Regions from separate parts of the Streptomyces sp. NPDC056144 genome, predicted to be linked through region 2. Evidence: predicted binding sites of a transcription regulator. Region 2 holds the regulator's gene; the other holds the start of a gene.
What was found. The regulator HspR, encoded in region 2, represses chaperone genes until heat shock. The targets are predictions, from matches to a motif close to TTGAGNNNNNNNNNCTCAA.
Positions count from the first base shown of each region.

Region 1: the regulator HspR is predicted to act here: its motif matches at 2,612-2,630, upstream of lon (endopeptidase La).

Region 1 covers NZ_JBHJVF010000003.1:280,506-295,875, forward strand. The annotation lists gene ACFC0Z_RS12125 (zf-HC2 domain-containing protein) at 1-587, opposite strand, end outside; gene ACFC0Z_RS12130 (RNA polymerase sigma factor) at 584-1,183, opposite strand; gene ACFC0Z_RS12135 (hypothetical protein) at 1,216-1,815, opposite strand; gene ACFC0Z_RS12140 (GNAT family N-acetyltransferase) at 1,883-2,521, opposite strand; gene lon (endopeptidase La) at 2,700-5,108, shown strand; gene ACFC0Z_RS12150 (DUF4240 domain-containing protein) at 5,185-5,787, shown strand; gene ACFC0Z_RS12155 (lytic polysaccharide monooxygenase) at 5,798-6,670, opposite strand; gene ACFC0Z_RS12160 (lysozyme) at 6,877-7,716, opposite strand; gene ACFC0Z_RS12165 (MarR family winged helix-turn-helix transcriptional regulator) at 7,956-8,438, shown strand; gene ACFC0Z_RS12170 (hypothetical protein) at 8,448-9,242, opposite strand; gene ACFC0Z_RS12175 (nitrate- and nitrite sensing domain-containing protein) at 9,635-12,706, shown strand; gene ACFC0Z_RS12180 (roadblock/LC7 domain-containing protein) at 12,703-13,209, shown strand; gene ACFC0Z_RS12185 (DUF742 domain-containing protein) at 13,206-13,637, shown strand; gene ACFC0Z_RS12190 (ATP/GTP-binding protein) at 13,618-14,301, shown strand; gene ACFC0Z_RS12195 (styrene monooxygenase/indole monooxygenase family protein) at 14,346-15,370, shown strand, end outside.
Region 2 covers NZ_JBHJVF010000006.1:35,766-51,135, reverse strand. The annotation lists gene ACFC0Z_RS19540 ((Fe-S)-binding protein) at 1-1,881, opposite strand, end outside; gene ACFC0Z_RS19535 (sugar transferase) at 2,052-2,549, opposite strand; gene dnaK (molecular chaperone DnaK) at 2,781-4,616, shown strand; gene grpE (nucleotide exchange factor GrpE) at 4,616-5,254, shown strand; gene dnaJ (molecular chaperone DnaJ) at 5,283-6,458, shown strand; gene ACFC0Z_RS19515 (heat shock protein transcriptional repressor HspR) at 6,463-6,909, shown strand; gene ACFC0Z_RS19510 (hypothetical protein) at 7,004-7,474, opposite strand; gene ACFC0Z_RS19505 (helix-turn-helix transcriptional regulator) at 7,479-8,483, opposite strand; gene ACFC0Z_RS19500 ((2Fe-2S)-binding protein) at 8,828-9,151, shown strand; gene ACFC0Z_RS19495 (pyridoxamine 5'-phosphate oxidase family protein) at 9,265-9,669, opposite strand; gene clpB (ATP-dependent chaperone ClpB) at 9,794-12,379, shown strand; gene ACFC0Z_RS19485 (YbjN domain-containing protein) at 12,498-13,031, shown strand; gene ACFC0Z_RS19480 (pyridoxal phosphate-dependent aminotransferase) at 13,115-14,287, opposite strand; gene ACFC0Z_RS19475 (hypothetical protein) at 14,365-14,613, shown strand; gene ACFC0Z_RS19470 (DUF2617 family protein) at 14,895-15,370, shown strand, end outside.

The DNA of each region.
Region 1 (15,370 bases), on a different contig from region 2:
TACCCGAGCCCGAACGCCCCCGCGACGACGAGCACGACGGCCAGGACCCAGGCCCCGCGCAGCGCGGGCCCGACGGCCCACCAGAGCCGGGAGGGGGAGAGGGCGGGGCGGCGGGGGTCTCCCCACGCGGCGGGGCTGCCACCGCGCGGGGAGGCGGTGGCGGTGGCACTGGCGTCGGCACCGGCACCGGCACCGGTGTCGAGGGGGAGGGCGGGCGTGCCGTCGGCGCCGCTCGCGAAGGCGGCAGTGCGGCCGGTCGTGGCGGGGTGCGGGGCGTCCGCCCCGGTCGTGGCGGGGGTGACGGCTTCTGTCTCCCGTGCGGCGGCTCCCGTCGCCCCTGCGGCGGCGGCCTTTCGACCCGCCGCCCCGACCGGTGGTGGCGCGGCGGCGACGGCGCCCAGGACGTGGGCGCGTACCGAGGCCAGGGACGGTCCCGAGCCCCCCGCGCGGACCGCCGCCGAGACGCGGGTCGCGCACGGCGTGCAGCGCTCGACGTGTTTCTCCAGGGACCAGGCGTCCGTCTCGGAGTCGATGCCCTCCGCGTACCGGCGGGCCTGGGCGTCGGTGACGTGCCAGGGGGACGTCATGCGGTGCCTCCCAGGAGGTACGGGCCGGGGCCGAGCGCCGCGCGGAGTTCGCGGCGGGCGCGCAGGGCCCGGGTCTTGACGGTGCCTTCGGGGATGCCGAGAAGGCGGGCGGCCTCGCGGGTCGTCAGGCCGTCGACGACGGTCGCCCGCAGGACCTCGGCGAGTTCGGGCGAGATCCGGTCGAGGGCGGCGCCCACCTCCCCGTACTCCAGACCGGCGAGCACGCGCTCCTCGGCGGAGGGCGCGGGCGCGGCGGGTTCGAGGGGTGCGGCGGAGGCGCGTTCGGAACGCGCGTGGGCGCGCTGGGCGTCGACGAGCCGGCGGGCGGCGATCACCCAGAGCCAGCCCCCGGCCTCGCCGGAACCCCGGTAGCCGTCGGCCGAGCGCCAGACGGTGACGAAGGCGTCCTGGAGGACCTCCCGTACCGTCTCCTCGTCCGGGCAGCGACGGGCGAGCCGCGCGTACAGCCAGCCGGCGTGCCGGTCGTAGAGGGCGGCGAGCGCCTCGGCGTCACCGCGCGCGACCGCGCGCAGCAGCGTCGCGTCGTCGCTCTCGTCTCGCCTCACGGGCCCCCCTGAGGGGCGTAACAGTCTCACGCCCCTCTATCGCCCGTGCGGCCGACCTCGGTTCACGGGGCGGTCGGCGGGCCGCCCTCCGGGAGGGCGTCGAAGACGCGCTGGAGGGCGGGCGGGCGCTCGCGGTCGTCGGTGACGAGGACGCGGTCGCGGTAGGTGAGGGTGTACGTGAATCCGTCGGCGACCGGGGTGCCGGCGGGGCGCTCCGGGACCTCGGCGAGCGCCGGGTCCTCCAGCGCGGCCCGCAGCGCGGCGGCCTCGGTGGGGGTCTGGCGGCCGGTGCGGGGCGGCTTGGCGGCGGAGTGCGAGGTCCAGGCGCCGTCCTCGTGGACGACGAGCCGGTTGCGCACCCCGGCGAAGCCGCCGGTGACGGCCACGTCGACGAGGACGGCGGAGGGCTGGGGTTCGGTGGAGGGGGTGGCCGGCGTGGCGGAGGTCGTCGCCTCCGTCGGCACGACATCGGCGGACACCGGGCCACTCGCGCGCGTGCCCGTGCCCGTGCTCGCGCCCGTGCCCGGCGGGGCGGCCGGGTCGCAGGCGGCGACGCCGCAGGCCAGGACGCCCGCGAGGAGCAGGGCGCCGATGCCCCGCCCCCTCTCCCGTACGCCGTTTCGGGATCCGCGTCCGTCCCTGTCCCCGTCTCCGTGTCCCATGGGTCGAGCATGCCCGCCGGCGGCCCCACGGCGCAGCCCGACGGCGCGATCGGCCGGGCCCGTCCGGTCAGTCTCCCGACCGGACGATCCCCGTCAGCGGCCCCCGGTACCGCCACCCCAGCGACGCGTAGAGCGCGCGGCCGTCCGTGGTCGCCGCGAGGACTCCGGTCGTGGCGCCGGCCTGTGCGGCGGCGGCTTCCAGGGTGAGCATGACGTTGGCGCCGAGGCCGCGCCGTCGGTGCGCGGGGTCGGTCTCGATCTGGTCGGCGACGGCGGTGGTGCCGGTCACGGCGATCTGGCCGCGCGCGGCGAGCGTGCCGTCGGTGGCGAGGACGCGGACGTGGACGACACCGTTCCGGACCTCGACGGTCCGCGCGTACCCCTCGGGCGGCGCCGGGCGCGCGGCCGGGTCCAGCGGTTTGACCATCATGAAGCCCGGGTCGTCGGGGATCGTCCACCCGTCGCCGATCCACCCCGCCACCTCCTCCGGCTCGGCCACCACCTTGAGCCAGCTGTACGGCTCCGTCAGCCGCGCGCACAGCGCGCCGACGGTCGCGGCGTCGGGCGCGGGCAGCACGTGCCGGAGGACGTGCCGGGGCAGGCCGACCCGGACGCTGAACCCCCAGGGCTCGACGACGGCCTCGGGCGTCCCCCGCGAGACGGTCCAGCCGGCCACCCAGGCAGAAGTAATAGCTGCGATGTCCATGGGGGTATTACATCGGCCTGGAGTCCTCTGTGGGGAGGCTGATCGCTCAGAGCGAACGGCGCCGGGGGAACATTCGCGGACTCACATGCATTGAGTCGGTACAGCTCAACTTGATTGATGCTGACGATTGATGCCGACGACCACCGAAGGTCTGCCGGAGACCACCGAAGGGGAGATCATGGCTTCTGAGTCCACGTCCGTGCCGCTCACGCTGCCCGTGCTGCCGCTCGACGACGAGGTCGTGCTGCCCGGCATGGTGGTGCCGCTCGACCTGTCCGACACCGAGGTCCGCGCCGCCGTCGAGGCCGCGCAGGCCGCCGCGCGGAGCGGGGCCGGGAAGCCGCGGGTGCTGCTCGTGCCGCGGGTCGACGGGACCTACGCCGGGATCGGCGTCCTCGGCACCGTCGAGCAGGTCGGACGGCTCTCCGACGGCGACCCCGGCGCGCTCATCCGCGGCCTCGGGCGCGTCCGCATCGGGGCCGGTACGACCGGGCCCGGCGCCGCCCTGTGGGTCGAGGGCGCGACCGTCGAGGAGTCCCTGCCCGATCCGCTGCCCGGCTCCGTGACCGAGCTGGTCAAGGAGTACAAGGCGCTCGCCACCAGCTGGCTCAAGAAGCGCGGCGCCTGGCAGGTCGTCGACCGCGTGCAGCAGATCGACGGGGTCAGCGCCCTCGCCGACAACGCCGGCTACTCGCCCTTCCTCACCGTCGAGCAGAAGGTCGCCCTCCTGGAGGCCGCCGACCCCGTCACCCGCCTCAAGCTGGCCACCGCCCAGCTCCGCGAGCACCTCGCCGAGCAGGACGTCGCCGAGACCATCGCCAAGGACGTCCAGGAAGGCGTCGACAAGCAGCAGCGCGAGTTCCTGCTCCGGCGCCAGCTCGACGCCGTGCGCAAGGAGCTCCGCGACCTGAACGGCGAGGCCGAAGGGGACGAGTCGGACGACTACCGCGCCCGCGTGGAGGCCGCCGACCTGCCCGAGAAGGTCCGCGAGGCGGCCCTCAAGGAGGTCGAGAAGCTGGAGCGCTCCAGCGACCAGTCCCCCGAGGGCTCCTGGATCCGCACCTGGCTCGACACCGTCCTCGAACTGCCCTGGAACGAGCGGACCGAGGACCAGTACGACATCCCCGGCGCCCAGGCGATCCTCGACGCCGAGCACGCGGGCCTCGCGGACGTGAAGGAGCGCATCACCGAATACCTCGCCGTCCGCAAGCGCCGCGCCGACCGCGGCCTCGGCGTCATCGGCGGCCGTCGCGGCGGCGCCGTCCTCGCCCTCGTCGGCCCGCCCGGCGTCGGCAAGACCTCGCTCGGCGAGTCCGTCGCCCACGCCATGGGCCGGAAGTTCGTGCGCGTCGCCCTCGGCGGCGTACGGGACGAGGCCGAGATCCGCGGACACCGGCGTACGTACGTGGGCGCGCTGCCCGGCCGGATCGTGCGGGCGATCAAGGAGGCCGGGTCCATGAACCCGGTGGTCCTGCTCGACGAGATCGACAAGGTGGGCTCCGACTTCCGGGGCGACCCGGCGGCCGCCCTCCTCGAAGTCCTCGACCCGGCGCAGAACCACACCTTCCGCGACCACTACCTGGAGGTCGAACTCGACCTGAGCGACGTCGTGTTCCTCGCGACGGCCAACGTGCTGGAGGCGATCCCCGAGGCCCTCCTCGACCGCATGGAGCTCGTGCGCCTCGACGGCTACACCGAGGACGAGAAGGTCGTCATCGCCCGCGACCACCTGCTCCCGCGCCAGCTGGAGCGGGCCGGCCTGGAGCCGGGAGAGGTCGTCCTGGAGGACGCGTCGCTGCGTAAGCTCGCCGGGGAGTACACCCGGGAGGCGGGCGTCCGCACCCTGGAGCGCGCCATCGCCCGGCTGCTCCGCAAGGTCACCGCGCAGCACGAACTGGGCGACCGCGAGCTGCCGTTCACGGTCACCCCGGACGACCTGCGGGACCTCATCGGCCGGCCGCACCACGTGCCCGAGTCCGCGCAGGACCCGGCCGAGCGGCGCACGGCCGTGCCGGGTGTCGCCACCGGTCTCGCCGTGACCGGGGCGGGCGGTGACGTCCTCTTCGTCGAGGCGTCCCTCGCCGACCCCGAGACCGGCGCCGCCGGGCTCACGCTCACCGGCCAGCTGGGCGACGTGATGAAGGAGTCCGCGCAGATCGCGCTCTCCTTCCTCCGCTCGCACGGCGCGGAGCTGGAACTGCCCGTCACCGGCCTCAAGGACCGCGGCGTGCACATCCACTTCCCGGCGGGCGCGGTCCCGAAGGACGGCCCGAGCGCGGGCGTCACGATGACGACCGCCCTCGCGTCGCTCCTCAGCGGCCGGCTGGTCCGCACGGACGTGGCCATGACCGGCGAGGTCTCCCTCACCGGCCGGGTCCTGCCGATCGGCGGCGTGAAGCAGAAGCTGCTCGCCGCGCACCGGGCGGGCATCACGACGGTCGTGATCCCCAAGCGGAACGAGGCCGACCTGGACGACGTCCCGGCCGAGATCCTGGAGAAGCTGGAGGTCCACCCGGTGACGGACGTCCGCCAGGTCCTGGAGATCGCGCTCGCCCCGGCGGCGGTGCCGGTGGTCGCGGCCGCGTAACTCCCGTACGGCAACGGCGGGGTGCTCCTTCGGGAGCACCCCGCCGTTGTCAGTGGCGGCTGCCATGCTCGTACGCATGAACGACGACGCCTTCTGGGCTCTCATCGACGGGTCGCTCCGCCGTCCCGGCAGCCGGGCGGAGCGGCTGGAGCGGCTGCGGACGGAGCTGCTGCGCCGGCCGGCGGCCGAGAGCGTGGCCTTCCAGGTGCGCCTGGAGGAGGCCTGCGAGACCGCCCGCATACGCCCGCTGTGGGCGGCGGCGAACCGCGTTGAGCGCGGCTCCTGCAGTGACGACGGCTTCCACTACTTCACGCTGTGGCTGGTGGGCCAGGGACGGGAGGTGTACGAGGCGGTCCTCGCCGACGCCGACGCGCTGGCCGACGTGCCCGCGGTGCTGGCCCTCGTCGGACGGCCGGTCGACGACTGGTGTGACCACGAGTGGCCCGAGTGGGAGGAACTCGACTACGTAGCCCAGGACGCCTTCGACGAGCTGACCGGTCAGGAGGACGACGAAGGGGACGAGTTCCTCGACGCCGTCGAGGAACTCGCGGAGGAACGGGAGGGACCGGAGGAGTGGGAGGAGCGGGAAGAGGACGAGGTGCCCTGGGAGGCTCGGCCGGAGGGGTTGGCGATACCCCGGCTCTCCGCCCTCTTCCCGATCGGTACCTCCGCCGCCTGAGGGGACAGGCCTAGGAGGCGGAGGAGTTCCGGCGGCGGCCCAGGAGCAGGGTGCCGGCCGCGAAGGCGGCGAGGCCGCCCGCGCCCGCGAGGGCCAGGGGGAGCGGGGAGGCGGGGGTGCCGGCGGTGTCGGCGGAGAGCGCCGGGGCCTGCTCGTCGCCGCCGTGGCCCGCGTGGCTGACGGTGGAGAGCTCGGCGCCGGCCGCGATCTTCGCCTCGGTCGGAGCCTTCGCCGCGACCGCGGTGGTGCCGCCGAAGGTGACGTCCGAGCAGCTGTAGAAGGCCTCGGGGCTGTCGCTGCGCTGCCACACCTTGTAGACGATGTGGCGGCCGGTGCGGGCCGGGAGGTTGCCGGTGAAGTTGTAGTAGCCGTCCTGCGAGGTGCGGGTGGTGGGGTAGACGGCGACGGGGGTGGAGTCCAGGTCCGACCACTTGAGGGGCTGCGTGGGGTCGAAGCCGGGCTTGGTGATGTAGATCGTCATCGTGCCGGAGTGGGGCGCGGTGACGCGGACCTTGAAGTTGAAGGCTCCGGCGGCGACGGCGGTCGAGGGCCAGTCGGTGCGGGCCCAGTCGAGCGCGCGGTACTTGGCGCGGTTGGCCGAGCAGAGCTTGCCGTCGGGGATGAGCGCCTGGTGGTTCCCGGCGGCGTTGGCGATGTTGACCTCGTTCCAGTCGTAGAGCGGCTGGGTGCCGGAATCGGCGACGAGGTCCTTGCACACCTGCGACTTGGGGGTCTCGGGCCCTTCGGCGTAGCAGGCGGCCACGCGGCTGACGGGGTTGAAGACGGCGCCGTGGGCGCTCGCGGTGGTCGGGGTGAGGCTGACCAGGGCGGCGGCGGCGGACAGGGCGGCGACGCCGGTGGCGGTGCGGCGGGAGGACTGCATGCGGGGGCTCTCTCTCGTGCGTGGGGGAGGACGGGAGTACGGGGGCGAGCAACGCGCGTCGGCGGCACGGAAGTTGAATTCCGGCCGACCGGCGTAGAGCCTCGCATTGGTCCATACCAATCGGCAAGGGGGTGGGCGCGAAAAAGCGGCCCCCCGGGTGCCGCCGCACCCAGGGAGCCGCCGTGGCGCCGTGAACGAACCGCAGGTCAGCCGTTGGCCAGCGCCTGTACGCGCGAGTAGTCGCCGTTGAAGTGGTTGTGGTCGCCGACCGTCGGGCCGGAGGAGGTGTACTGCCAGATCGTGTAGTAGAGCCAGCCGGCCGGGAGTTCGCCGACCTCGGAGGCGTACCGCGCGATCCACAGCGGGTTCGTGGACGAGAAGGCGGCGGAGTTGCCCGTGCACTGCTTCCACCAGCTCGTCGCCGTGTAGATGACCGCGTCGCGGCCCGTCCGGTACTTGTACCGGTTCACGAAGTCCTGGATCCACGCGACCATTCCGGCGGCCGTCTTGCCGTAGCAGGTGGCGCCGTACGGGTTCCACTCGATGTCGAGGACGCCGGGCAGCGTCTTGCCGTCCTTCGACCAGCCGCCGCCGTTGTTGACGAAGTAGTCCGCCTGGGCCGCGCCGCTGGTCGTGTCCGGGGTGGCGAAGTGGTAGGTGCCCCGGATCATGCCGACGTTGTAGGAGCCGTTGTACTGCTGCGCGAAGGAGGTGTTCTTGTAGTACGTGCCCTCCGTCGCCTTCACGTAGGCCCACTTGACCCCGCTGTTCCAGAGGGTGGACCAGGCCACGTTCCCGTTGTGGCTGGACACGTCCACGCCCTCGGTCTGCACGGCGGCGGCGAGGCCCGGGGCTTCGGCTGCGGGCTTTCCGCCCTTGCCGTCGTGTGCGATCACGCCCATGCCCATGGAGGCGGAACCGCGGGCGGGGACGGCCCGCGCCCCCGGGTCCTGGGCGGCGCCGGCGGAACCGGCGAGCGGGAGGAGGAGTGCCAGCGCCGCGAGGGCGGCACCGGCGAGGGTCGTTCCGGATCTGTGCACACGCATCGCGTGCCTCCGAAAGGCTCGGTGGGGGAGTGGTACCGACGGGGAGCGGTACCGACAGTCCTGGGTGTGGACATGTCAGAAAGGACGCTACGCGCGTGGACCCGCCCCGCGAAAGGGGGTCGGGATACCGCCGTTGGTCTACTCCTGCGAAATACTGGAGGAGCTGCGGCGATCGTCCGCGGCAGGGGGAAACTTTCAGCGGCGGGAAGCCGCCCCAACGACGCCTGGGAGGTGCTGACGTGCACGGAAGCGGTACGGGAAGTGAAGGCCGAGGCGCCACGTCGTCGGGCGTCGACCCCGAGTTCCTCGCGCTCGAACGGGAGCTCGCCGTGTTCCTGCGGCGGGCGCGGGCGCAGTCGGGCGAGATGGCGCGGGAGGTGCACCCCGAACTGGAGCCCGCCGCCTACGGGCTCTTCGTGCGGCTCGACGACGCCGGGCCGCAGCGGGCCACCGAGCTCGCCGGGTACTTCGGCGTCGGCAAGGCCACCATGAGCCGCCAGCTGCGGGCCCTGGAGATGCTCGGGCTCGTCGTCCGCGACCCCGACCCCGCCGACGGGCGCGCCTCGCTGGTCCGGCTCACCGACGAGGGCCGCGACCGGTTCCGGCACGTGCGGGACGCGCGCCGCGAGCGGTACGTCCGCAAGCTCGTCGACTGGGACCGGTCGGAGGTCGCCGAACTCGCCCGGCTGCTCCACCACTTCAACGTGCGCTCCGAGGGCTGACGGACCGCCTCAGGGCAGGCGGGGCAGGGACGCGTAGACCGCCGTCGCGTCGTCGTGCGGCTTGCCCCTTCTCCGTACGCCCCTGGCGGCGTCGGCCTCCTCCAGCGCCCGCACCCTGCGCAGCAGGCCCCCCGCGCCCTCCTCGCGCAGGACGCCGAGGCAGGCCGTCCAGTCGCCCGCGCCGAACGTGTCGACCCAGCGGGTCGCCCCGTCCGTGAGCGCCGCCAGGGCCCGCACCTCCGAACGCGGAGTCGTCCCCGTCACCGCCCGTGCCGCGACCTCCGGGTCGGCCGCCGCCGTGAAGAAGCCGCCCTCGGCGTTCCGCAGCCGGTCCGTCGCCTCCACCGAGCGCAGCACCTCGGCCGGCACCCGGTCGAGCCGGTCGTCGAGCACCGCCCGTACCGTCCCGTCCGGCGCCTCCAGGAGGAGTGCCGAGTCGGAGAGGACCAGGTGCTCCACCACGGCCGCGTTCCAGCGGGCGAGGACCACCGTCGCCTGGGGCGTACGCACGTGAGAAAGGTCACAGGTGTCCCGGTGGGCGTCCGCGGTGCGCCGGATTGCCCGCGCCAGGACCCCGGCGAGCGGCATGTCCGGCCGAGAAGCGGACAGTTCGGTCAAAGCCCCGCCCAGCCGCGCGGTGAACCACGGCACCGTGTGCACACAACCGTCATCACCCGCGGGAGGTGTGACGCCGTCGAGGAGGACGAGCGTCCCGCCGTCGCCCGCACCGGGCAGAGCTGCGGCCGCCCAGTCCTCGTTGGGGCGTTCGGGACTGCCGGGGAGGGTGGCGACATCGCTGCGCATGACCACCAGTGTGCCCCGCCCCGCCGCGAGACGCCGGGTTCCTTCACGGCACCTCCAAACGGCCGGAAATGGCCTGTACCAACCCCGCCGGGGCGCCGTGGAGGGCGGAAGCGGGGCCTCCGTCGAGCTGCGGGCGGGCATCCTGCCAAAGCCCGCGCGGAAGATCCAACCGGGGCCCGCGAAGGCCCGTGGCGCCCGGCTCGGGGAGCCGGGCCGGAGTTGTTCGCCAACTCATGAGTGTTGTTCACTCGTTCGGGTGGCGGAGCGGCCGTTGCGCGTCCCCTTCCCAGAACCGCTGGAATGGTCGGAAGCCGTACCAGGGGTGGGGGCGCTCCACGTGACCGGTCGTCACCTCTGCTTTGTGGGCGGACGAGTCAAGGATGCGGACACCGGTGGAGAAGAAGCGGCCTCGGAGCAAGAACGGCACGCGGAGCCAGACCCCCGACGCGACGGCGACCCCGTCCGGGGCCCCCACGGCACCCGTCTCGCCCGCCGGAGCCGCCGCGCCGGCCCCCGGCCGTCCCAAGCGCGTCCGTAACCGCCTCGTCCTCGGCGTCGCCCTCGTCGGCGTCACCGTCCTCGCCGCCGGCGCCCCCGCCGTCCTCGCCGCCTCCACCGATCTCACCGAGACCCAGCGACTGGTCACCCTCGCCGAGCTCGACCGGCAGGCCGTCACCCTCGCGCACTCCCTCGCCGACGAACGCGACGAGGTCGTCGCCTACATCGCCGCCGGCCGCGACCAGCAGTCCGGCGAGGCCAAGGACAAGCGGCAGATCACCGACGCCCGCGCCACCCGCGTCGACCGCCAGATCGACGAGATCCGGCCCGCCGCCGCCCCCGAGCTCCGCCGCGAACTCGCCGGCGTCCCCTCCGTCCGCCGCGCGGCCCTCACCGGCGAGGGCACGGCCCTGGAGGCCCACAAGGCCTACTCGGACGTCATCGCCAAGCTCCAGGCCCTCTCCGAGGAGCTCGCCGAGAAGACCCCGGCCCGCGCCGCCGACGCCGCCCTCACCGAGGCCACCCGCGCCCCCGCCGCCCTCGGCCGCGCCGTCGAACAGGCCTCCGCCACCCGCGGCCTGCTCCTCGCCGCCCTCGCCGTCCCGCAGCCCGCGCCCACCGGCGAGGTCCACTACGACCCCGCCACCGGCACATACCTCCCCGACGAGCCCGAGGGCGCCGCCGAGGCCACCCGCGCCCGCGACGCCCTCGGCGCCGCCGCCCAGCAGGCCCGCGTCCGCGAACTCGCCGCCCTCGGCGACTTCGACCAGGCCGCCGGCACCGCCGCCCGCGACTCGCTCTCCGCCACCGTCGCCGGACCCGAGGTCAAGAACGCCGAACGCTCGCTCGCCACGCTCACCGACCAGCCCCGGCTGACCGAGAAGGAGCGCGAGACCGACCCCGGCGCGCTGGAGGCCACGCTCTCCGCCCGCATCGAGCAGATGCGCGGCGTCGAGTCCGCCCTCGCCACCGAGCGCGTCGAACGCCTCGCCGCCCTCCGCGACGACGACGTCACCGCCCTCGAACTGCGCATCGCCTTCCTCGGCGGCTGCCTGCTCCTCGCGATCGGCGTCTCCACCTACGTCGCCCGCACCCTCACCCGCCCCCTCGCCGTCCTCCGCCTCGGCGCCGCCCGCCTCGCCGGAGCCCCCGAGCCGCAGACGGCGGAGGCGGTCCGCTTCACCGGCCGCAACGACGAGTTCGCGCAGGTCGTCCGCTCCCTCAACACCCTCCACGGCAGGCTCGCCGCCCTCGGCGCGCACACCGAGCGGCTCGACGACGAGCGCGCCGACCTCGCCGCCGCCAAGGACTCCGTCGCCGCCGAGCTCGCCGCCCAGCGCGCCGACCTCCAGGGCCGGGTCGCGCTCCTCACCGCCGACCTCGAACGGCTCCGCGGCACCGTCCACCACACCTTCGTCAACCTCTCGCTCCGCAGCCTCGGCCTCGTCGAGCGCCAGCTCGGCGTCATCGAGAAGCTGGAGGAGCGCGAGCAGGACCCGGACCGCCTCGCCACCCTCTTCAAGCTCGACCACATGGCGACGGTCATGCGCCGCCACAGCGAGAACCTCCTCGTCCTCGCCGGCCACGAGCACGTCCACGGCCACGCCGGGCCCGTCCCGCTCGTCGACGTGCTGCGCGCCGCCGTCAGCGAGATCGAGCGGTACGAGCGGGTCACCATCCAGTCCCTGCCGCCGCACGCCCAGATCGCCGGCTTCGCCGCGGACGACCTGAGCCACCTGATCGCCGAACTCCTGGAGAACGCCACCTCGTTCTCGCCGCCGGACGCCGAGGTCCAGCTCTCCGGCTGGCTCCTGGAGACCGGCGAGGTCGTCCTCTCCGTCCTGGACGCCGGCATCGGCATGACCGAGCCCCGTCTGGCCGAGCTCAACGCGCGCCTCGCCGCCGCCGACCCGGACGCCTTCGAGGGCGAGGGCCTCGGCATGCGCGTGACCGCGCTGCTCGCCGCCCGCCACGGCGTCAGCGTCCAGCTGCGCGAGCAGAAGCCCGGCGGCATCGCGGCGGTCGTGGTCCTGCCGCTGCCGCTGCTGCCGACGACGCCTCCGACGAGCGTCTCGGAGCCGGTACGGGTCGCGGGCGCGGCGCCCGTACTCCACCTGCCCGGCTCGGTGGCCGAGGCCAACTCCAACACCCTGCCGACCCGGGAGCGCGACCCGCTCGTCGAGGCGGCGGAGCGCGCGATCCGCGCGGCGGAGGAGGCCGAGGCGGAGGCCCAGGCCCAGGCCCGGGCGGCCCAGGCCCCTGCCGTGGAGCCCGAGCCGGAGCCCGAGCCCGAGCCTGTGGCCGTGGCGCAGCCGTACGTATCCGAGCCCGAGCCCGAGGCCGTGCCGGAGCCGTACGTCCCCGAGCCCGAGGCGTACGACGAGCTCCCGGCCCCCCGCGAGTCCGTCTCCGAGACCACCCTCCAGGTCCGTCTCCCCGCCCCGCCCCCCGAGCCGGACGCCCACGACCGCGCCGCCGACGAGGCCCAGGCCCCGGTCCAGGCCCCGGCCCAGGCCCAGGCCCAGGCCCCGGTCCAGGCCCCGGCCCAGGCCCAGGCCCAGGCCCAGGCCCAGGCCCCGGTCCAGGCCCCGGCCCCGGCCCAGGCCCAGGCCCCGGCCCAGGCGCCGGAGCCCGGCCCCCGTCCCGCCCAGTGGGAGCGGGTCACCGACAAGGGCCTGCCCAAGCGCACCCCGCGGGTGGTCCGCCAGCCCGGCTCCGCCGTCACCCCGCGCCAGGGCGGCGTCGACGCCGAGGCCCTGCGCCGCCGCCTCGGCGGCTTCCACCAGGGCGCCAAGGCCGGCCGCAGGGACGTCGAGGCGGAGCTCGACGCCACGACGGCCCCGGCTCCGGCCCCGGGCGCGGGCATGGCCCCGGGCGCGGCGGCCCGCATAGCGAGCAGCGACAGCACCGCACGTGCACGTACAGAGGAGTTGACGGGGGACACAGTCGAGGAGGCACGCAGTTGACCGCGACGGGAACGTTCGGACTGAGCACGGAGGCCCGCAACCTGCAATGGCTGCTGGGCAACCTCGTGGAGGAGGTGCCCGGCGTCCGCTCGGTCGCTGTCGTCTCCTCCGACGGACTGATGCTGCTCTCCTCCGACCCGGACGAGCAGCAGGCGGCCGCGACGGCCGCCGCCGAGCCGCCCCGCCCCGAGGGCCCGCGCGGCTCCAGCGCCGACCTGGCCACGATCGTCTCCGGCATCGGCAGCCTCACGGTGGGCGCGGCCCGGCTGATGGACGGCGGCGGGGTCAAGCAGACCATGGTCGCGATGGAGGAGGGCAGCGTCTTCGTCATGTCGATCAGCGACGGTTCGCTGCTCGGCGTGCACGCCACGCCCGACTGCGACATGAGCGTGGTGGCGTACCACATGGCGCTCTTCGTGGGCCGCGCCGGACACGTCCTCACCCCCGAAGTCCGCAGTGAGCTGCGCAAGTCGATGGCCGAGCCGAGGGAGAGCACCCGGTGATACCCGCCGTCACGCCCGCCTTCAAGCTGCCGGTACGGGGAGAGGGGCGCCGCCCCTCCCGCGTACGCCCGTACTCGCTCACCGGCGGCCGCACCCGCTTCGGGCACGTCCTCCTCGTCGAGACCTTCGTGGCCGCGCTCGAAGTGGCCGCCCTCGAAGCGTCGCCCGCGCGCAAGGTCCTGACGGACGGCGGCCCGGCCGCCCGCGGTCTGATGCCGGAGATGCGGGCGATCGTCGCGCTCTGCCGCCGCATGCGGACGGTCGCGGAGATCTCGGCCCTCCTGAAGATGCCGCTGGGCGTCGTCCGGGTGCTGCTCAGCGACCTGGCCGACCAGGGAAAGATCCGTGTGTACGGGACCGGTCACGGCACCGGCCAGCCCGACCGCGCGCTCCTCGAAAGGGTGCTGAGTGGACTCCGTCGTCTCTGACGCCACCGCCGTCTCCGAAACTCCGGCGGTCGCCGGGATCCCGGCCCAGCCCCGCCCGGCACCGGTCGAACCGGACCCCGAGGACGGCGCCCAGGACTGGCAGCTGGACCACACCCGCGCCCCGATCGCGACGAAGATCGTGGTCGCGGGCGGCTTCGGCGTCGGCAAGACCACCTTCGTCCGCGCGGTCTCGGAGATCACCCCGCTCCAGACCGAGGCGCTGATGACCCGGGCGAGCGAGGACACCGACGACCTCACGTCCACGCCGGACAAGCTCACCACCACGGTGGCGATGGACTTCGGCCGGATCACGCTCGACAACGACCTCGTGCTGTACGTCTTCGGCACTCCGGGACAGCAGCGCTTCTGGTTCATGTGGGACGACCTGGTGCGCGGGGCGATCGGCGCGATCGTGCTCGCCGACACGCGGCGGCTCACGGACTGCTTCCCGGCGCTCGACTACTTCGAGAGCTGCGGCCTGCCGTACATCGTGGCCGTCAACCACTTCGAGGGCACGGCGCGCTTCGAGCCGGAGGACGTCCGGGAGGCCCTGACCATCGCCCCCGACGTACCGGTGGTGATCATGGACGCGCGCAAGCGCTACAGCGTCGTCGAGACCCTGCTCTCAATGGTCGCCCACGCGCTCGAAGCCACGCCCGAATAGGCAAGACGCACCACGCACCACGCACACAGGCCAGGAGCACCACCATGCGGAAGATACTCATCGTCGGCGCGGGCCAGTCCGGCCTGCAGCTCGCTCTCGGACTCCAGTCGCAGGGGTACGAGGTCACCCTCATGTCGAACCGGACGGCGGACGAGATCCGCTCCGGCCGGGTCATGTCGACCCAGTGCATGTTCGACACGGCCCTCCAGCACGAGCGGGACCTCGGCCTCAACTTCTGGGAGTCCCAGGCGCCCCGCACCGAGGGCGTCGGCGTCTCGGTCGCCGCGCCGGACACCAGCCGCGCGATCGACTGGGTGGGCAGACTCCGCGGGTACGCGCAGTCCGTGGACCAGCGCGTGAAGATGGCCGGCTGGCTGGACACCTTCGCGCAGCGCGGCGGCCAGCTGGTCATCCACGGCGCGGCCGTCGGCGACCTCGACTACTTCTCCCGCAGCTACGACCTGGTGCTCGTCGCCGCGGGCAAGGGCGAGCTGGTCTCCATGTTCGGCCGGGACGCGGCCCGTTCGCCGTACGCGGAGCCGCAGCGCGCGCTCGCCGTCGCGTACGTCCACGGTCTCGGCCCCCGTCCCGAGCACCCGGAGTTCGACGCGGTCCGCTGCAACCTGGTCCCGGGCGTCGGCGAGCTGTTCGTCATGCCGACCCTGACCCTCGGCGGCCGCGCCGACATCCTCTTCTGGGAGGGGATACCCGGCGGCCCGCTCGACGTCTTCCAGGGCGTCAAGGACCCCTCCGACCACCTGGCGCTGACGCTGGAGCTGATGGAGAAGTTCACGCCCTGGGAGTACGCGCGGGCCACCAAGGTCGAGCTGACCGACGCCGGCGCCACCCTCGCCGGCCGGTACGCGCCGACCGTGCGGAACCCGATCGGCCGCCTCCCCGGCGGCGGTCTCGTCCTCGGTGTCGCCGACGTGGTCGTCGCGAACGACCCGATCACCGGCCAGGGCGCCAACTCGGCCGCCAAGTGCGCCGCCACCTACCTCGCGGCCATCGTCGAGCACGGCGACAAGCCCTTCGACGAGGCGTGGATGCAGGCCACGTTCGACCGCTA
Region 2 (15,370 bases):
GTGACGGCCCAGGTAGCAGGGGTCGTGGTAGGTGATGAGGCCGTCGACCGGGGTGACCGGGACCAGCTTGCCCTCGTCGATGAGGTGCTGGAGCAGCTGGGTGTGGTGGATGACCTCGTACTCGCCGCCGAGCTGCGGGTACTCGTTGGCGATGGTGTTGAAGCAGTGCGGGCAGGTGGAGACGATCCGCTTGGCCGACTTCGGCTTCTTGGTCGACTCGTCCTCGTCGTCCTCGCCGAACGCCATGTTCAGCATCGCGACGTTCTCCGCGGCGAGCTGCTGGAACAGCGGCTCGTTGCCCAGGCGGCGGGGGGAGTCACCGGTGCACTTCTCGTCGCCGCCCATGATCGCGAACTTGACGCCCGCCATGTGCAGCAGCTCCGCGAAGGCCTTGGTGGTCTTCTTGGCGCGGTCCTCCAGGGCGCCGGCGCAGCCGACCCAGTAGAGGTAGTCGAACTCGGAGAGGTCTTCGACGTCCTTGCCGACGATCGGGACCTCGAAGTCGACCTCCTTGGTCCACTCGACGCGCTGCTTCTTCGCCAGGCCCCAGGGGTTGCCCTTCTTCTCCAGGTTCTTGAGCATCGTGCCCGCCTCGGACGGGAACGCGGACTCGATCATCACCTGGTAGCGGCGCATGTCGACGATGTGGTCGATGTGTTCGATGTCGACCGGGCACTGCTCGACGCAGGCGCCGCAGGTGGTGCAGGACCACAGGACGTCGGGGTCGATGACGCCGTTCTCCTCGGCGGTGCCGATGAGGGGGCGCTCGGCCTCGGCGATCGCGGAGGCGGGGACGTCCTTGAGCTGCTCCTCGGAGGCCTTCTCGTTGCCCTCCATGTCCTTGCCGCCGCCCGCGAGGAGGTACGGCGCCTTCGCGTGCGCGTGGTCGCGCAGCGACATGATGAGGAGCTTCGGGGAGAGCGGCTTTCCGGTGTTCCAGGCGGGGCACTGCGACTGGCAGCGGCCGCACTCGGTGCAGGTGGAGAAGTCGAGGATGCCCTTCCAGGAGAACTGCTCGACCTGGGAGACGCCGAAGACGGCGTCCTCGGCCGGGTCCTCCCAGTCGATCTCCTTGCCGGCCGTGGTCATCGGCTGGAGCGCGCCGAGGGCCGTCTCGCCCGTGGCGTTGCGCTTGAACCAGATGTTGGGGAAGGCGAGGAAGCGGTGCCAGGCGACACCCATGTTGGTGTTCAGCGAGACGACGATCATCCAGATGAACGACGTGCTGATCTTCACCATGGCGGTGAAGTAGATGAGGTTCTGGAGGGTGGCGACCGACAGGCCCTTGAAGGCGAGGACGAGCGGGTACGAGGCGAAGTACGCGGCCTCGTAGTGGTCGACGTGGTGGATCGCGCCTTCCAGGCCGCGCAGCACGTAGATCGCGAGGCCGATGGTGAGGATCACGTACTCGACGAAGTACGCCTGGCCGGCCTTGGAGCCGGCGAAGCGGGACTTGCGGCCGGCCTTGGAGGGCAGGCTGAGCAGCCGGATCACGATGAGGACCGCGATGCCGAGGATCGTCATGACGCCGATGAACTCGATGTAGAGCTCGAAGGGCAGGAATCCGCCGATGACCGGCAGGGTCCAGTCGGCCTCGAAGAGCTGGCCGAAGGCCTGCGCGAGGGTCGGCGGGAGGGTCAGGAAGCCGACGGCGACGAACCAGTGGGCGAAGCCGACGATGCCCCAGCGGTTCATCCTCGTGTGTCCGAGGAACTCCCGGACGAGGGTGACGCTGCGCTGGTACGGGTTGTCGGTGCGGGTCCCGGCGGGGACGGGCTGGCCGAGCTTGAAGTACTTGACGAACTGGCCGACGGCGCGAGCGAGCAGGGCAACGCCGACCACGGTCAGCGTCAGCGACACAATGATCGCGGCGAGTTGCATGACGGGCTCCTCGGGCGGGCCCGCCCAGTGCCTGGCAGTGCCGGACAGTGCCTGAGTCGAGCCTACTAAGCGGTAACTTATCTAGTCCGTGCTGAGATTACCGGGTCACGGCTCCGCGCTGTAGCGGAGCTCACGGTGATCTGTGTCGCTCAGGCAAACCTTGCCCGGGCTCAGGCAAACCTCGCCGCGCGACGCCTGCGGACTGCAGGAAGCGTACGCGCCAGGATGGTGAGGTCCATCCCGAGCCAGTGGTGGTCCACGTAGTGGAGGTCGAGGAGCTCGCGCTCCTCCCACGGCAGCTCCGAGCGCCCGCTGATCTGCCAGGGCCCGGTGAGCCCGGGGCGTACGGAGAGCCGGCGGCGCCCCTCGCCCACGCACTCGCGGTGGGCCGGGGCCAGCGGGCAGGGCCCGACGAGGGACATCCGGCCGGTGACGACGTGCAGCAGCAGCGGCAGCGCGGCCAGCGGGCTCTTCGTGCGGAAGGTCAGCATCGTGAAGGGCCGGCCGTTCAGCCCCGCGACCTTCCGGCGGCGCAGGACCGGGCCGTCACCGCCGAGCGAGACGGACAGGGCGGTGCCGACGACCAGTGGCGCGAGCACGAGGAGGAGCAGGGTCCCGCCCGCCACGTCGAACGCGCGCTTCCCGGACATCGCGCGCTTCCCCGTCATGCGGTCACACCCTCCGGCGGTAATCCTGGAAATCCAGGGATCCAGGGATTTGTCCGGACTCTCTCACGCGTGTCACGGCATGCCCGGGAACGACGCGGGTGATGCACTCGTTGAGTGAGTGGGCCGACGAAGAGTTGAGTCGACCCGACTCAGGTCTGTTGACGCGAGGAGCGTCCTCGTGCATCCTTGAGTCAGATCCACTCAAGTCAGTAGTCAGCTGGAGGAACCGAAATGGCACGTGCGGTCGGCATCGACCTGGGCACGACTAACTCCGTCGTCAGCGTTCTCGAAGGCGGCGAGCCCACCGTCATCACCAACGCCGAGGGTGCCAGGACCACGCCGTCCGTCGTCGCCTTCGCGAAGAACGGCGAGGTGCTCGTCGGCGAGGTGGCCAAGCGTCAGGCCGTCACCAACGTCGACAGGACCATCCGGTCGGTCAAGCGCCACATGGGCACCGACTGGAAGATCGAGATCGACGGCAAGAACTTCAACCCGCAGCAGATGAGCGCCTTCATCCTGCAGAAGCTGAAGCGCGACGCCGAGGCGTACCTGGGCGAGAAGGTCGTCGACGCGGTCATCACCGTCCCGGCGTACTTCAACGACTCCGAGCGTCAGGCGACGAAGGAGGCCGGTGAGATCGCGGGCCTCAACGTCCTGCGCATCGTCAACGAGCCGACCGCGGCCGCCCTGGCCTACGGCCTCGACAAGGACGACCAGACGATCCTCGTCTTCGACCTCGGTGGCGGCACCTTCGACGTGTCCCTCCTGGAGATCGGCGACGGCGTCGTCGAGGTGAAGGCCACCAACGGTGACAACCACCTCGGTGGTGACGACTGGGACCAGCGTGTCGTCGACTACCTGGTGAAGCAGTTCGCCAACGGTCACGGCGTGGACCTGTCCAAGGACAAGATGGCTCTCCAGCGTCTCCGCGAGGCCGCGGAGAAGGCGAAGATCGAGCTCTCGTCCTCGACCGAGACCACGATCAACCTGCCCTACATCACGGCCTCCGCCGAGGGCCCGCTGCACCTGGACGAGAAGCTCACGCGCGCCCAGTTCCAGCAGCTGACCTCGGACCTGCTCGAGCGCTGCAAGGTGCCGTTCCACAACGTCATCAAGGACGCGGGCATCGAGCTGCGCGAGATCGACCACGTCGTCCTCGTCGGTGGTTCGACCCGTATGCCGGCCGTCGCCGAGCTCGTCAAGGAGCTGACCGGTGGCCAGGACGCCAACAAGGGCGTCAACCCGGACGAGGTCGTCGCCATCGGCGCCGCGCTCCAGGCCGGTGTCCTCAAGGGTGAGGTCAAGGACGTCCTGCTCCTCGACGTGACCCCGCTGTCCCTCGGCATCGAGACCAAGGGCGGCATCATGACCAAGCTCATCGAGCGCAACACCACGATCCCGACCAAGCGGTCCGAGATCTTCACGACGGCCGAGGACAACCAGCCGTCCGTGCAGATCCAGGTCTACCAGGGCGAGCGCGAGATCGCGGCGTACAACAAGAAGCTCGGCATGTTCGAGCTGACCGGTCTGCCGCCGGCCCCGCGTGGCGTCCCGCAGATCGAGGTCGCCTTCGACATCGACGCCAACGGCATCATGCACGTGACCGCGAAGGACCTGGGCACGGGCAAGGAGCAGAAGATGACCGTCACCGGCGGCTCCTCGCTGCCGAAGGACGAGGTCGACCGCATGCGCCAGGAGGCCGAGCAGTACGCGGACGAGGACCACCGTCGCCGCGAGGCCGCCGAGTCCCGCAACCAGGGCGAGCAGCTCGTCTACCAGACGGAGAAGTTCCTCAAGGACAACGAGGACAAGGTCCCCGGTGAGGTCAAGACCGAGGTCGAGACCGCCGTCGCCGAGCTGAAGGAGAAGCTCAAGGGCGAGGACGCCGCGGAGATCCGCACCGCCACCGAGAAGGTCGCGGCCGTCTCGCAGAAGCTCGGCCAGGCGATGTACGCCGACGCGCAGGCCGCCCAGGCCGCGGGCGGCGACGCCGGCCAGGCGCAGGACGACGACGTCGTCGACGCCGAGATCATCGACGACGAGAAGCCGAAGGGCGGCGCTGTCTGATGACGGAGGAGACCCCGGGCTTCGACGAGAAGCCCGACGTCCCCACCGACGGCACGCCCGAGGAGACCGAGGCCGCCGCCTCCGCCGACAAGGCGGGGAAGGCGGCCCCGGCCGGGGACGCTACTGACGTAGCCGTACTGGCGCAGCTGGACCAGGCCCGCAAGGCGCTCGACGAGCGCACCGGTGACCTCCAGCGGCTCCAGGCCGAGTACCAGAACTACCGCCGCCGCGTGGAGCGGGACCGGGTCACGGTCAAGGAGATCGCCGTCGCGAGCCTCCTCTCCGACCTGCTGCCCGTGCTCGACGACGTCGGCCGGGCCCGGGACCACGGCGAGCTCGTGGGCGGGTTCAAGTCGGTGGCCGAATCGCTGGAGACCGTCGTCGCCAAGATGGGTCTGCAGCAGTTCGGCAAGGAGGGCGAGCCCTTCGACCCGACGATCCACGAGGCTCTGATGCACTCGTACGCGCCGGACGTCACCGAGACGACCTGCGTCGCGATCCTGCAGCCGGGCTACCGGATCGGCGAGCGGACCATCAGGCCCGCCCGCGTGGCCGTCGCCGAGCCCCAGCCGGGCGCGGCGAAGGCGGAGGACGCGGAGGACGGCACGTCCGACGCGTCCGAGAAGGACAGCGAGTAAACGAGCACACCGGTAGGGAGGGACGTCGATGAGTACGAAGGACTTCGTCGAGAAGGACTACTACAAGGTTCTCGGCGTCCCCAAGGACGCCACCGAGGCCGAGATCAAGAAGGCGTACCGGAAGCTCGCCCGCGAGAACCATCCGGACGCCAACAAGGGTGACGCCAAGGCCGAGGAGCGCTTCAAGGAGATCTCCGAGGCCAACGACATCCTCGGCGACGCCAAGAAGCGCAAGGAGTACGACGACGCCCGCGCGCTCTTCGGGAACGGCGGCTTCCGGGCCGGCCCCGGCGGCGGCTCGTTCAACTTCGACCTGGGCGACCTCTTCGGAGGCGCCCAGGGCGGCCCCGGCGCCGGCGGCTTCGGCGGCGGTGGCGGGATCGGGGACGTCTTCGGCGGCCTGTTCAACCGCGGCGGCGGCCCGGGTGCGCGCACCCAGCCGCGGCGCGGGCAGGACATCGAGTCCGAGGTGACGCTCAGCTTCACCGAGGCCATCGAGGGCGCGACCGTACCGCTGCGGATGTCCAGCCAGCAGCCGTGCACGGCCTGCTCCGGCACCGGCGACAAGAACGGCACGCCCCGGGTGTGCCCGACCTGTGTCGGCACCGGGCAGGTCTCGCGCGGCAGCGGCGGCGGCTTCTCGCTGACCGACCCGTGCGCGGACTGCAAGGGCCGCGGCCTCATCGCCGAGAACCCCTGCGAGGTCTGCAAGGGCAGCGGGCGGGCCAAGTCCTCCCGCACCATGCAGGTCCGCATCCCGGCGGGCGTCAGCGACGGCCAGAAGATCCGGCTGCGCGGCAAGGGAGCGCCGGGCGAGCGCGGCGGGCAGAACGGCGACCTGTACGTCGTCGTGCACGTCGACGAGCACCCGGTCTTCGGCCGCAAGGACGACAACCTGACCGTCACGGTGCCGGTCTCCTTCGTGGAGGCGGCGCTCGGCGGCGAGGTGAAGGTGCCGACGCTCGGCGGCCCCGCGGTCACGCTCAAGCTGCCCGCGGGCACGCCGAACGGCCGGACCATGCGGGCGCGCGGCAAGGGAGCGGTCCGCAAGGACGGCACCCGCGGCGACCTGCTTGTGACGGTCGAGGTCGCGGTGCCGAAGGAGCTGGACGACAAGGCACGTGAGGCCCTGGAGACCTACCGCGAGGCGACCGCCTCCGAGGACCCACGGGCGGAGCTGTTCCAGGCAGCGAAGGGAGCCTGACCCGATGGACGGACACCGACGCAATCCTTTTGAACTGACCGACGAGTCGCCGGTGTACGTCATCTCGGTGGCGGCGCAGCTCTCCGGTCTCCACCCGCAGACCCTGCGGCAGTACGACCGGCTCGGCCTGGTCTCGCCGGACCGCACGGCCGGCCGGGGCCGGCGCTACTCGGCCCGTGACATCGAGCTGCTCCGTCAGGTGCAGCAGCTGTCGCAGGACGAGGGCATCAACCTCGCCGGGATCAAGCGGATCATCGAACTGGAGAACCAGGTCGCGGCGCTGCAGAGCCGGATCGCGGAGCTGTCGGCCGCGGTCGACGGCGCGGCGGCGGCGATGCGGCAGCGCGAGGCGCAGGTCCATGCCTCGTACCGCCGTGACCTGGTGCCGTACCAGGACGTGCAGCAGACGAGCGCGCTGGTCGTCTGGCGTCCGGCCAAGCGCGGCGAGTAGCACCTTCCGTCCTTCTGTCCCGAGGGCCCTGTCCACACCTGTGGGCGGGGCCCTCGGCGCGTACCCGCCGGACCGGCATGATCGGCAGGACGCCCTACGGGACGAGCTCGCCCACGATGTCCCCGACGGTCTCCCACCACGGCGAGGCGCCCGTGCCGAACGCGGCGGCGAGGGCGGTGCCGAGGGCGCGGTCGAGCGGGGTGGGCTCGGTGTCCCACTCGTCGACGACCCGCCCGTCGCCCGAGCTGACGAGCCGGCCGATCCGCCGCCCGTCGCGCGTGAGCCGGCTGTCCTCGTACCCGCAGGGCACGAGCCGGTAGCGGACGCCGTCGGAGGTCCGGACGTCGACCCGGTACGAGCGCCGCAGCAGCCGTCCGCGGGCCGGCCGGACGCGGGCGGGCTCGCCGTCGACGCTGAGGGCGAGCAGGGCGCCCTTGCGGGTGCCGATGGGGGTGTGGGCGTTCGGAGGCGTCCCCGGGGTCCGTACGAGCTCCACGGTGGGCAGCCCGTACCCGGAGACCCGGAGGGTGCCGGCGGCCCCGTCCAGAGCGACCTGCGTGTACATCCGGTCAGCCCCCCGGCTGCTCGTCGCCCTGGTCCTCACGGTCGAGGATCCCGGACCGCGCGATCAGATACCCGAGCTGCGCCCGGCTCCCGCTCCCGAGCGCGGCGGCGAGCTTGGCGATGTGCGCCCGGCAGGTCCGCACGTTCATCCCGAGCCGGCGGGCGATGGCCTCGTCGACATGGCCCTCGACGAGGAGTTTGGCGATGGAGCGCTGGACCCCGCCGACTCCCTCGACGGAGGGGCTGTAGGGCACCTCTTCCTCCCAGGGCGCGCCGTGCAGCCAGAACTGGTCGAAGACGCCGACGAGATACTGGATCAGGCCTTCGTGGCGCAGTTCGAGAGCGACCTGCCGGTCGGTCCTGGCCGGCACGAACGCGACCTTGCGGTCGACGATGATCAGCCGGTCGATGATCTCTTCGAGGGTGCGGAGTTCGAGGCCGTACGGGGCGACGCGCTCGACGTAGGCCAGCGTGGCGGGATGGTGGCGGGCGGTGTGCTGGTAGAGGGTGCGCATCCGGACGCCGCGGTTGAGCAGGGGTTCCATGCGCCGCAGCGCCGCTTCCAGCGTCTCGGGGCGCCTGCCGCTGCCGGGCTGGATGGTGAGGAGTTCCACCGTGCATTCGTTGATGACGTGGTCGAGTCTCGCGTTGATGACGCCGAGGCCTTCGAGGACGGTGATCGCCTGAGTGGCGGAGGGGTCCTGGGCGTGGATGGCGAGGAAGGGCTCGAAGACGTCGGCCAGGGCGATGGCGTGCTGGCGCCGGGCCTGTATCTCCCGCTCGATCGGGTGGATGAGCTGGTTGAGCGCTATCGAAGGCGGAACCGCGCGGAGCAGGTTGCTGTCGTCCGGGTCAGGATGAAGGAGGGAGAGCTCCGTGAGGCACGGGGCCGCCTCGGCCTCGGAACGGGCGATTCGACCCGTGCGGAGGGCGTTCGCGTAGAGCTCTTTACCCACGTCACAAAGCTCACCGTGACTGTGGTTATGTCCCGATCTGTCATCTTCGAGCATGGTTTACACCCCCCTCAGGGTCATGAATTACAGGAACATGATGCCCGGGTTGGCTGGTGAAAAGGGTGTTCCGTGAGCCATCGTCTTAGCGCGGGGCGGAGTAGTGATCAAATGAGGTGGAGATCGGCCATGACCAGGATGGTTCGTGCACTTAGCGCCATAGCCGTTGCGGCGGCTGCTCTTGGTGCGCTCGCAGCCAATGGCGAGCCCTCGTGGGAGAGCACCCCGGCGCATGCGGTGGTCGCTGGCCCGAACGAGCCCTCGTGGGAGAGCACCCCCGCGCACGTTCTGCTCGCCGGCCCGGGAGAGCCTTCCTGGGAGACCGCACCCAAGGGCGCGGCCGCGTGAGTGCCCCACCCGACGACCGCCGCTTCCGCCGGGAGATGGCCACGGCCTACCGGTCCGGCTGGCACTTCGTCGATCTCGCCACCGCCATCCCCCGACGCGGCGACTCGCTCAAGGTCACCGTCCTCGGAGAGCCGATCGTCATCGCGCGGGAAGAGGACGACGACGTCCGGGCGTACCGCTGCCTCCGCCGTCCCCGCGGCGCCCCGCAGCCGATCCGCTGTGCCATCCGGTACGGCATGATCTTCGTCAATCTCGACCGCAGGGACCACCAGCTGGTCGAGCCCAGAACCATCACCGTCACCACCCCCCGCAGTGCCTGAGCGATTCCCCCGTCGTCATAGATCGCTCCGGCACTTCCCCCACACAGCGGCGCCATCGCGGACCTGAAACGCGATGGCGCCGCTGTGCGTCTCCGTTCAGGAGTGCGTACGGGTCAGGCGCGGCCCATCGCGCGCGTGAGGGCGATCTCGATGACGACCCGGTCCGGGTTGGGGGCCGGGACCCGGTTGTACCGGGTCGCGTAGCGGTCGACCGCGTCGGCGACGACCTCCGGCTCCGTACGGATGCGGGCCACGCCCTCCAGCGTCGCCCAGCGCCCCTTGTCCACCTGGCACACCGCCACGCGCGCCCCGTCCGCGCCCGCCGCGAGCACGTTGGCGACCTTGCGGCTGTGCTTGTTCGTGATCACCCGCGCGTACCCGCCCTCGGGGTCGTACGTGACGCCGACCGCCACCACGTGCGGGGTGCCGTCCGGGCGCGGGGTCGTCAGGGTGCACATGTGGTACTCGCGCCAGAAGCTGAGGTACGAGTCGGAAGGGTTCCTCGGGTCAGTGGCCATGCCCTGAAAGATACCGTGCCCCGGCATCACCTTGAGCGGAATAGGCTCAACTTTGTGTACGTTGGAAGAGTCATAGGGGGCAACCCGCCCGTACCGTCGTACCGCACAGGAGGAGCACCGCACCGTGGACGTCGAACTGACCAACCGGAGCCGGGACGCGATCAACGCGGCATCGAGCCGCGCCGTGTCCGAGGGGAACGCGGACCTCACCCCCGCGCATCTGCTTCTGGCCCTGCTCACGGGTCAGGACAACGAGAACATCACCGACCTGCTCGCCGCCGTCGAGGCCGACCAGGCGGTCGTGCGCTCCGGCGCGGAGCGGCTGATCGCCGCCCAGCCGAGCGTCACGGGGTCCACGGTCTCGCCCCCGCAGCCCAACCGCGAGTTCCTCGCCGTCATCGCCGACGCCGACAAGCGCGCCAAGGAGCTCGGCGACGAGTTCCTCTCCACCGAGCACCTCCTCGTCGGCCTCGCCGCCAAGGGCGGACAGGCCGGTGAGATCCTCGACCGGCAGGGCGCGAGCGCTTCGAAGCTGCTCGACGCGTTCGAGAAGAGCAGGGGAGGACGCCGGGTGACCACACCCGACCCGGAGGGGCAGTACAAGGCGCTGGAGAAGTTCGGCACGGACTTCACGGCCGCCGCGCGCGAGGGCAAGCTCGACCCGGTCATCGGCCGGGACCACGAGATCCGCCGCGTCGTGCAGGTGCTCTCCCGCCGCACCAAGAACAACCCGGTCCTCATCGGCGAGCCCGGTGTCGGCAAGACCGCCGTCGTCGAGGGCCTCGCCCAGCGGATCGTGAAGGGCGACGTGCCCGAGTCGCTCAAGAACAAGCGCCTGGTCTCGCTCGACCTCGGCGCCATGGTCGCGGGAGCCAAGTACCGCGGCGAGTTCGAGGAGCGGCTGAAGACCGTCCTCGCCGAGATCAAGGCCAGCGACGGCCAGATCATCACCTTCATCGACGAGCTCCACACGGTCGTCGGCGCGGGCGCCGGCGGCGACTCCGCCATGGACGCCGGCAACATGCTGAAGCCGATGCTGGCCCGCGGCGAGCTCCGCATGGTCGGCGCGACGACCCTCGACGAGTACCGCGAGCGCATCGAGAAGGACCCCGCCCTGGAGCGCCGCTTCCAGCAGGTCCTGGTCGCCGAGCCGACGGTCGAGGACACCATCGCGATCCTCCGCGGCCTGAAGGGCCGGTACGAGGCCCACCACAAGGTGCAGATCAACGACTCCGCCCTGGTGGCCGCCGCGACCCTCTCCGACCGGTACATCACCTCCCGCTTCCTCCCCGACAAGGCCATCGACCTCGTCGACGAGGCCGCCTCCCGGCTCCGCATGGAGATCGACTCCTCGCCCGTCGAGATCGACGAGCTCCAGCGCTCCGTCGACCGGCTCCGCATGGAGGAGCTGGCCCTCAAGAACGAGACGGACGCGGCGAGCAAGCAGCGGCTGGAGAAGCTGCGCCGCGACCTCGCCGACCGCGAGGAGGAGCTGCGCGGCCTCACCGCCCGCTGGGAGAAGGAGAAGCAGTCCCTCAACCGGGTCGGCGAGCTGAAGGAACGTCTCGACGAGACCCGCGGCCGGGCCGAGCGCGCCCAGCGCGACGGCGACTTCGACACCGCCTCCCAGCTGCTCTACGGGGAGATCCCCGGCCTGGAGCGGGAGCTGGCCGAGGCCACCGAGGCCGAGCGCGAGGCCGCCAAGGACACCATGGTCAAGGAGGAGGTCGGACCGGACGACATCGCGGACGTCGTCGGCGCCTGGACCGGCATCCCCGCCGGCCGCCTCCTGGAGGGCGAGACGCAGAAGCTGCTCCGCATGGAGGAGGAGCTCGGCAGGCGCCTGATCGGCCAGTCCGAGGCCGTCAGGGCCGTCTCCGACGCCGTGCGCCGCACGCGCGCCGGGATCGCCGACCCCGACCGCCCCACCGGTTCCTTCCTCTTCCTCGGTCCCACCGGCGTCGGCAAGACCGAGCTGGCGAAGGCGCTCGCGGACTTCCTCTTCGACGACGAGCGGGCCATGATCCGCATCGACATGTCGGAGTACTCCGAGAAGCACTCCGTCGCCCGGCTCGTCGGCGCTCCTCCCGGCTACGTCGGGTACGAGGAGGGCGGCCAGCTCACGGAGGCGGTCCGCCGCCGCCCGTACAGCGTGGTGCTCCTGGACGAGGTGGAGAAGGCCCACCCCGAGGTCTTCGACATCCTGCTCCAGGTCCTCGACGACGGCCGGCTGACCGACGGACAGGGACGGACGGTGGACTTCCGCAACACCATCCTCATCCTGACCTCCAACCTCGGCAGCCAGTTCCTCGTCGACCCGGTGACCTCGGACGAGGTGAAGAAGCAGCAGGTCCTGGACGTGGTCAGGGCCAGTTTCAAGCCGGAGTTCCTGAACCGCCTCGACGACCTGGTGGTCTTCTCGGCGCTCGACCGGGCCGAGCTCGGCCGGATCGCCCGCCTCCAGATCGACCGGCTCGCCAAGCGGCTCGCCGACCGGCGGCTCACCCTGGACGTCACCCCGGAGGCCCTGGAGTGGCTCGCCGAGGAGGGCAACGACCCCGCGTACGGAGCCAGGCCCCTGCGCCGTCTCATCCAGACGGCGATCGGCGACCGGCTCGCGAAGGAGATCCTCGCGGGCGAGGTCACGGACGGCGACACGGTCCGCGTGGACCGGTTCGAGGACGGCCTGATCGTCGGCCCGGCCCGCTGAACGCACAGGTGAAGGGGGATGTTCTTGTCAGCCCGCAGCGGATCGCGGCTGCCGGGACTCCCCCGAACCCCCCGACATGGGGGAGGATGGCGAGCATCCGTACGAAGGGAAAAACACGGTGAGCATCGACCCGTCCTCGATTCCGAATTTCGGGGGCCAGCCCCAGCCTCAGGCCGCAGGACCGGCGGGCCCCGTCGTCCCCGACCAGGACCTCGTCAAGCAGCTCCTCGACCAGATGGAGCTCAAGTACGTCATCGACGACGAGGGTGACCTCGCGGCTCCGTGGGAGGAGTTCCGCACGTACTTCATGTTCCGCGGCGAGGACGAGCAGCAGGTCTTCTCCGTGCGGACGTTCTACGACCGCCCGCACTCGGCCGACGACCGCGCCAAGGTCCTCGACGCGATCGACGACTGGAACCGCCGCACCCTGTGGCCGAAGGTCTACACCCACCTCCACGAGGAGGAGGACGGCTCCGCCACCCTCCGCCTCATCGGTGAGGCCCAGATGCTGATCGGCACCGGCGTCGCCCTGGAGCACTTCGTGTCCTCCACGGTCAGCTGGGTCCGCGCCTCCATCGAGTTCGACAAGTGGGTCGTGGAGCAGTTCGGTCTGGAGTCCGCCGAGGAGAAGACCGAGGGCGACGAGGCCTGAGCCTCCTCCTCCGCACGTCACGAGAGCCCGGTCCCCGTACGTCACGGGGGCCGGGCTCTCGTGCGCGGTGCGGCCGTCCGGGCTCAGCCCGCCAGGGCCTTGAGGCGGGTCACCGCCTCCTCCAGGACCTCCGTCTTCTTGCAGAAGGCGAAGCGGACGAAGGGCGCGCCCTCCTCGCGGTGGTCGTAGAAGACGGCGTTCGGGATGGCGACGACACCGGCCCGCTCCGGGAGCGCGCGGCAGAAGGCGAAGCCGTCGGTGGCGCCGAGCGGGCGGATGTCGGTGGTGACGAAGTACGTGCCCGCCGGTCGGTAGACCGCGAAGCCGGCCTGCGCGAGGCCCTCGCTCAGCAGGTCCCGCTTGGCCGCCAGGTCGGCGCGCAGGCCGTCGAAGTACGTCGCCGGGAGCCGGAGCGCCTCGGCCACCGCGTACTGGAACGGGCCGGCGGAGACGTACGTGAGGAACTGCTTCGCCGAGCGGACGGCGGAGGTCAGGGCGGGGCTCGCGGTGATCCAGCCGACCTTCCAGCCGGTGAAGGAGAAGGTCTTGCCGGCCGAGCCGATGGTGACGGTCCGCTCCCGCATGCCGGGCAGGGTCGCGATCGGGATGTGGACGGCGTCGTCGAAGACGAGGTGCTCGTACACCTCGTCGGTGACCACGAGCAGGTCGCGTTCGACGGCGAGCTCGGCGATGGCGGTGAGCTCGGCGCGGGTGAGGACGGTGCCGGTGGGGTTGTGGGGGGTGTTGAGGAGGATGAGACGGGTCTTGTCGGTGACGGCGGCCCGCAGTTCGTCGAGGTCGAGGACGTAGGTGCCCTCGTGCGGGCGGAGCGTGACCGGGACGCGGGTGCCGCCGGCCATGGCGACGCAGGCCGCGTACGAGTCGTAGTACGGCTCCAGGGCGACGACCTCGTCACCGGGCTCGACCAGGGCCAGCAGGGCCGCCGCGATCGCCTCGGTGGCGCCCGCCGTGACCAGGACCTCCGTGTCGGGGTCGTACCCGAGGCCGTACCGCTCGCGCTGGTGGTCGGCGATCGCCGTGCGCAGTTCGGGGACGCCGGGGCCGGGCGGGTACTGGTTGCCGCGGCCGTCCCGCAGCGCGCGGACCGCGGCCTCGCGGACCTCCTCGGGCCCGTCGGTGTCGGGGAAGCCCTGGCCGAGGTTGATCGACCCCGTCGCGGCGGCGAGTGCGGACATCTCGGCGAAGATCGTCGTCCCGAACTCGGCGAGCCGGCGGTTCAGCAGCGGTCGTGTCATGACGGCCATCCTGGGGGGAAGCTCTGGACTTCCTCAAGTGCGCTTTGGCCGGGGTTCGGGGTGGGGATCCCCCCGGCATGAACATCGTCGCTCTCTTCATCGTCGGGGTCGCCGTCGTGATCGCGTTCGCGACAGCGGTCGTCTCGTTCGTGCTGCGGGTCAAGGTGCGCTCCCGCCGGAGGTCCGGCAGCTGGCGGGCCGGGTCGTCGTCGACGTCCTCGTCGAGCTCGTCCTCGTCCTCGTCCTCCTCCTGCTCGTCCTCGTTCTTCTCGTGCTCGTCCTCCTCGTGTTCGAGCTCCTCCTGCTCCTCGTCCTCCTGCAGCTGACGCGCGCGGTCGGTCGGCACGTGACGTTGGCATTCCGGCGCATCTTGTCGATCGAATCTGATTGAACAAGTGAACTGTGGTCTCCCCGAAGGGGTTGGAAACCACGGCAAGTTGGGTAAAAACGCTGCGAGTCGCCCGGGGTCCGTGGTTCTCTCGCTCCTGACAGAGACAGCCCTCGGACCGTGTGTGGAACCGAGCCGGCGATCCCCCCACTCCTCCCGTTGGACCCTCTCCGGGGCGCCCCCGGCCCACCCGTCAAACCGTGTTTGCGGAGCCGATCCATGCTCACCACCCTGAAAACCTCCTACACCGACACCCGCGCGGCCGATCTGGCCTGGGCCCTCGGGCGCGAGCCGCTGCCCGCCCTGGCCGTGCTCGACCTCGAACTCACCGGCGCCAAGCTCCAGTTGCGGCTGCTCGGCGCCTCCCATCAGGTCCTCCTCGAAGAGGACGGGGGCCGCTGCTCGGAGACCGTCGCCTGCATGCCGGGCAGCAGCACCCCGCTCCCGCTCGGCGTCTCCAAGCGCGTCGGCGAATGGGAGTACGAATTCGCCGCCCGCGTCGAGACGCTCTCGCACGGCTCCTTCGCGGGCCGCGCGCAGGAGCTGCTCGCCCTCGTCGCCGATCACCCGAACGGCCTCGCGGGGACGTTCCCCGGTTCCCCGCACGCCTTCACGGCGATGCTGGCGCAGCGTCACGAGGGCCAGGTGCGGTGGCGCACCTGGCACGCCTACCCGCAGGAGGGGCAGTTGGTCGT